2 regions of the Exiguobacterium sp. UBA7533 genome follow, and region 2 is predicted to be linked to the other one. Evidence: riboswitches for the same ligand, from Rfam matches in the RefSeq annotation. Region 2 holds a riboswitch; the other holds the start of a gene.
What was found. Region 2 has a riboswitch for lysine ahead of B2U10_RS12410 (aspartate kinase). Riboswitches for the same ligand answer to the same signal wherever they lie in the genome.
Positions count from the first base shown of each region.

Region 1: it holds a riboswitch for lysine, as region 2 does, so the genes downstream of both, B2U10_RS04395 (amino acid permease) here and B2U10_RS12410 (aspartate kinase) in region 2, are expected to answer to the same signal.

Region 1 covers NZ_DLMP01000002.1:50,310-53,735, forward strand. The annotation lists gene B2U10_RS04385 (diguanylate cyclase) at 1-836, opposite strand, end outside; gene B2U10_RS04390 (MarR family winged helix-turn-helix transcriptional regulator) at 974-1,429, opposite strand; lysine riboswitch at 1,595-1,783, shown strand; gene B2U10_RS04395 (amino acid permease) at 1,915-3,396, shown strand.
Region 2 covers NZ_DLMP01000011.1:174,049-177,474, reverse strand. The annotation lists gene argH (argininosuccinate lyase) at 1-1,220, shown strand, start outside; lysine riboswitch at 1,291-1,468, shown strand; gene B2U10_RS12410 (aspartate kinase) at 1,581-2,780, shown strand; gene B2U10_RS12405 (aspartate-semialdehyde dehydrogenase) at 2,794-3,426, shown strand, end outside.

The sequences.
Region 1 (3,426 bases), on a different contig from region 2:
ATGATCAAAAACTCTTCACCACCGTATCGTCCGACGAGGTCATCCGGTCGTGTTAAGGAAGCGAGTGTCATGCCGAGTTGACGTAGGACATCATCCCCGGCGTCATGACCATATGTATCATTGACGTGCTTGAAGAAGTCGATATCAATCAAGACAAGTGAATACCCTTGATCCGTTGAACCGACAAGTGACAGTGAATCATCGAGACGGCGCCGATTGGCAAGTCCGGTCAAAGCATCCGTCATCGCTAGTTTTTGTTGATACTGAATGTTTTCGAAGTGACGGCGTAATTCCGTCAGCAGTCGAAAAGCAACAAAGCCAGCCAATAGATTAAAGAAGATATAAGCGATTGAAATTTTAAAGAATGTCGACCAGCTGTTTGTTAGGATATAGATGGCAGGTAACGAATAGAGAACACCAATTGACACCAATAATTGAAAATGGCGCGTCGAGACATGAACGAATCGACGTACGATTCCGATCGTCGTAATGATTAAGACTATAATCAGTGTGGACAGATAAAAACCCTCCATTTGATCGACGGGTGTCAAAAAGTAACGTGTCCCGATGATCATTATACCGGCGACGATGGCGCTCGGGAAACCACCGAATAGCATAGCGATCGCGACTGGGATGATTCGTAAATCCACACGGGCGACATCAATCTGAATGCCATTGAATATCAACAAAACTGCAATCAGACCACAGACACTTCCCAATATGAGGCGTGTACTCCAGCTGGAATTCAGCGAAATACGTGGTCGATTCCGAAATGGTAAGAATAAGAGAGTAATCGTCGTGAACAGTAGACAAAAGTTAATGATGAATTGATTCATGATGGACAACAAATCCTCCCAACTCCCCCAGCTAACAGATTTCCATATATATACTCCAGTATACTCATCTAGGTAACGGTTAGACAGAGGTAAATGTTTAGATAAAACATAAAAAACGGTAGAAAATCTACCGTTTTTTATGAAGACGAAGTGAGCGTATCCTCATCCATCGTCAGTAAAATCTTATCGAAGACACGAATCATCGTTTCCAGTTCTTCTTCTGTTAAAGTTCCGAAGCGATCTTGTAAATAGTTTCTTCGGACGACCTCGAGTTCCCGAAAAGCACGCTCTCCGTCATCCGTCAAAGCGAGGACAATCGAGCGACGATCTTCCGTCGAACGCGTCCGTGTGACATATCCTTGTTTATAGAGCTTATCCGTTAAAGCAGTGACTTGACTCGTCGCCAGCTCAAATTGTTCCGCAAGAAGTGTCGGACGCTGGGGACCGTTTTCTGAAAGACTCCGTAAGATGAAAAATTCGCTTCGGGTTGCTGTTCCTTCAAATAGTCGATTAAGTTCACGTCGCAGGGTACGAAGAATGACACGCATTTGTTCCTCGAGTCGGTAAGTCAGCAAATCACGTTCCTGTGGCATGCAAGCAGCATCCTTTCTCTCAGTGGACTTCTATCATTTAGTGTACTAAACATATCGGATTTTTACCATCTACTACCCCAGATTCAAAAAAGGCAATTGACAATTTCGTGGCGGTTTGTGTAATATGGCGTAGTAATAACTAATTTAATTCAGTTCTCACTCAACCAGTGGGATGGAGGTTGCAGTTCTTAAGAGTACGGTTACGGATGTCGTCAAGCGACAAATGAAGTGACCTGAAAGGAAGAATTGCCGAAATCAATCATCGCTTTGAAGATGATCGATTGGGATTAGATCGAATAGGTCTAATACTGTCACAAGTCGGGTATCACTTACTTGTGGAGAGCTATCTTTCACGACGGTAGAATGAGGCGCATTCATTTTATTATGTTGCGTTCTCATCTTCCATCTGGAAGATGAGGGCGCTTTTTGTTTTTTCATTCAAAAAGTGTCCTCTCAAAAAATCTAAACAGAGAGAAGCGAACGAAATGAACAAACTAGATGTGAAACAAACAACAGATTCGACAGCCGAAGGATTAAAACGTGGATTACAAGCCCGTCATATGTCGATGATCGCCATCGGTGGGGCAATCGGAACAGGACTTTTCATCGCGTCCGGTGCTTCCGTTGCAGCAGCAGGACCAGGTGGTGCACTCCTATCGTATGCAATCGTTGGTCTGATGGTCTACTTCTTAATGACAAGTCTTGGCGAAATGGCGGCGTATATGCCTGTCGCCGGATCCTTCTCGACATACGGGACAAAATTCGTCGATCCCTCATTCGGCTTTGCCCTCGGCTGGAACTACTGGTACAACTGGGCAGTCACGATCGCAGTTGAGCTCGTTGCAGCACAAATCGTTATGACGTATTGGTTCCCGGACGTTCCTGGATTTTACTTCAGTGCCTTATTCCTTTTACTCATGATCGGCTTGAACTACTTCTCCGTTAAAGGTTTTGGGGAAGCGGAGTATTGGTTCGCCATGATTAAAGTCGTCACTGTCATCGTCTTCTTAGTCGTCGGTGTTGCGATGATTTTCGGTGTCTTTACATCGGAGCCACCAGTTGGCTTTAAAAACTTTGCTCTCGGGGATGCGCCGTTCGTCGGTGGTATTCCTGCCGTCATCGGAATCATCCTCGTTGCTGGATTCAGTTTCCAAGGAACAGAACTAGTCGGAATTGCCGCAGGTGAATCGGAAAATCCGAAAAAAAACGTTCCAAAAGCAGTCAAACAAGTCTTCTGGCGCATTTTACTCTTCTACATCCTTGCGATTTTCGTCATCGGGATGCTCATTCCGTATACGAGCCCGAACTTGGTTTCCAATGACATCACGGACATTGCCGTTAGTCCGTTTACGCTCGTCTTTGAAAAAGCAGGTCTTGCGTTCTCGGCAGCACTCATGAACGCCGTCATCTTGACATCTGTTCTATCTGCCGGTAACTCAGGTATGTATGCTTCCACACGGATGCTGTATACACTTGCTCGTCAAGGAGATGCACCAAAGTTCTTTGCAAAAGTGTCGAAAAATGGGGTACCGCGTAACGCCTTGCTTGCAACAGGAGCAATCGGTGCGCTCTGTTTCTTAACATCGATGTTTGGTGGACAAGTCTACCTGTGGTTACTCAATGCTTCAGGTATGACAGGATTCATCGCATGGCTCGGAATTGCGATCAGTCACTATCGTTTCCGTAAAGGATTCCTTGCACAAGGTCATTCGTTGAAAGATTTACCTTACGTTGCACCAGCGTTCCCGTTCGGTCCGCTGTTTGCATTCGGTCTTTGTTTCCTTGTCATCGTTGGTCAAAACTATGCAGCATTCCTTGCTGATCAAATTGATTGGGTCGGGATTGCCGCGACATATGTCGGAATTCCGTTGTTCCTTGCCTTCTGGTTAGGACACAAATTCAAAAACCGGACGTCGATTGTTCGTTACGAAGAGATGGACTTCCCAGAACATCCACGTCAATCGTAATCAACTAGCCGCCTTCTATTTATAGAAGGT
Region 2 (3,426 bases):
TCGCTCAAGATGAGTGGACACAAATCCAGCAAGGATTAAAGCAACTCGAAGCGACGTTAAAGGACCATTCCTACACATTAGCGGACGAAGACATTCATATGAATCTTGAGCGTTTGTTGACGGAACAGATCGGTCCAGTTGCAGGGAAACTGCATACGGCACGGAGCCGAAACGATCAAGTCGCAACCGATTTACATCTATGGATGGAGCAGCATGTCGAAGCGTTGACGACGGCATTACGCGAGCTCCAATCGGTCATTACGGAACAAGCTGAGCAACATATCGAGACGGTTATGCCGGGGTATACGCATTTGCAACGGGCACAACCAATCTCGCTTGCGCATCACTTGCTCGCTTATTTCTGGATGTTCGAACGTGATGTCGAACGGTTGACGGACAATCAAAAACGAATTCGGAAATCACCACTCGGGGCAGGCGCGCTCGCGGGGACCACGTTCCCGATCGACCGTTTCCGTTCTGCCGAGTTGCTCGGTTTTGAGTCGGTCTATCCGAACAGTCTCGATGCTGTCTCCGACCGCGACTTTGTCATTGAATATCTCGGAATCGCCTCGACCGTCATGATGCATCTCTCACGTTTTTGTGAAGAAATCATCATCTGGGCGTCGCAAGAATTCGGCTTCATCGAGTTGTCTGACGCCTTCTCGACAGGCTCAAGCATGATGCCACAAAAGAAAAACCCTGATTTTGCTGAATTGATTCGTGGAAAAACAGGTCGCGTCTACGGCAACCTGATGGGCTTCTTGACGACGATGAAGGCATTACCACTCGCTTACAACAAAGACATGCAAGAGGATAAGGAAGGGGTCTTCGATACAGCAGATACCGTTCTCAAGTCCGTTCAAATCTTCACCGGAATGATTGAATCCGCGACGTTTAAGACCGAAGCGCTCAAGAAGGCGACAATGCAAGACTTCTCGAATGCAACGGAACTCGCCGACTACCTTGTAACGAAAGGCATACCGTTCCGGGAAGCGCATGAAATCGTAGGGAAAGCCGTCCTTTACTGTGTGCAGAACGGTTGTTTCCTGAAGGACTTGAATCTCGAGACGTATCAAACGTTCCATCCTGATATCACAGAAGACGTCTATCCGCTCCTCGATCCGGTTCAAGCAGTGGCACGCCGGACAAGCTACGGCGGTACAGGGTTTGCTGCCGTTTCGGAGCAACTCGAACTCGCGAAACAGCATCTTGCGAATTGACGAATTTTGAAAAAAATCAGTCAAATGACTGGATTTAACAAAAGATGTCTGCTATAACTGTAACTAACAACCGACAGATAGAGGCGCGGATGACATGAGTAGCATCATTCTTGAAGGCAAGCATGCTGAATGATGTGAAAGGGGAAGTCCGCCGAAGTGAACGAGAAGATGCTTCTTCTTATTTGCTGGTACAACGGTTAAGATCCGTTGTACTGCCGAAACCGATGTTTCGGAGCGCTATCTTACGTAAAAGAACGAATGACTTTGTCTTCGTTTGTCCGATCGTGATAACGACGGGCCGTAGGAACGCTCCTACCGGCCCGTCGTTTTTTTCTGTATCGGGACAAAGGAGATAGGATTGTGACAACTGTACTTAAATTTGGTGGAAGCTCGGTTGCGACTGTCGAACAGATTCAGTCTATTGCGAATTATTTGAAGAGTCGCGCAGCCGAAGGTGAAAAACTCGTCGTCGTCGTTTCGGCGATGGGCAAGATGACAGATTCTTTGATCGCTCAGGCGCAAGCCATCACGGATCGCCCCGAGCGAAGAGAACTCGATCGACTGCTTGCCATCGGAGAAGAACAGACGATTTCATTACTCAGCATCGCCCTCAACTCGCTCGGTGTCAAAGCGTTATCGCAAACAGGCGCTCAAGCAGGAATCAGCACGATGGGCGTGCATACGAAAAGTAAGATCAAACAGATCGATGGAGATCTGTTACGACAAAAACTCGAAACGTACGATGTCGTCATCGTCGCCGGATTCCAAGGTGTCAACGAACTTGGTGACGTGACGACACTCGGACGAGGTGGGTCGGATACAACGGCAGTTGCCCTTGCGGCAGTCCTTGATAAACGGTGCGAAATCTATACCGATGTCGACGGTGTCTATACAGCTGATCCGCGAATCCATGCCGCCGCTCAACCGATTCCACATATCTCGTATGATGAGATGATGGAAATGAGCGCCCTCGGGTCGAAGGTCATGGAAATGCGAAGTGTCGAACTAGGAAAAAAATACGGCGTACACATCTTCGTCGGGAAAACACTTGAATCGAAAAGGGGAACATGGATCATGGAAGCGACGGAAACAATGGAACAAAAAGCGGTGACGAGTGTCAGTGTCACGAAGAACGTCTTGACGGTATCAATCAAACACGTACCGCAAACGAATGCAGCAGTAGCCGATATCTTCGAACTCTTATCGAACCGTCACGTCAATATCGACATGATCAGTCAAACGACGTTCGACAGTGACATCTTCTTATCGTTCTCTTGTCCACTCGACGAGGAAGAGTTCCTCGACGAAGCATTGAAAGATATTATGGATCGCTTCACGACAGTCAAGGTCGATCGCCACGATCAGCACGCGAAGTTGTCTGTCGTCGGAATCGGGATGCGGGATGCGACAGGTGTTGCCTCAAAGTTGTTCGCGATCTTCCGAGCAGAGAACATCCCGTTCTATCAAGTCACGACATCAGAAATCAGCATCTCGTATACGATTGCACAAGCAGATATTGAACGGACGGTTGCAGCGATTGCAAACGCGTTCGAGTTATAAGGAGGAAAACAGCATGTATCATGTAGCCGTCATTGGAGCAACCGGCGCCGTCGGTCAAAAAATGTTACAAGTACTCGCAGAACTGGATTTCCCGGTCAGCCGCTTATCCGCCTATGCTTCTGCTCGTTCAGCAGGGAACACGGTACAGTTCAAAGGAGAAGACATCACGATTCAAGCGTTGACACCGAACATTACGGAAGACGGTATCGATGTCGCGCTGTTCGCAGCGGGCGGAACGATCAGTGAACAATATGCCCCTTTACTAGCTGAAAATGGAACACTCGTCGTCGATAACTCAAGTGCCTTCCGGATGCAGGAGACGATTCCACTCGTCGTACCAGAAGTTAATCCACAAGCAATTCAAGCGATGGATCGCTTAATCGCGAATCCGAACTGTTCGACGATTCAATCCGTCGTCGCCTTAGCACCGCTCCAGTCACTGGGATTCGAACGGATCAATTACACGACGTATCAGGCAGTATCGGGTTCTGGTCAAAAAGGGATCGAGGACTTGGCGCGTGGGGCGCGCGGAGAAGAACCTGTCAATTATCCGCATCCGATTCACGATAACATCTTGCCGCATATCGATGTGTTCCTTGAGAACGGCTATACGAAAGAGGAACAGAAGATGATTGATGAAACACGA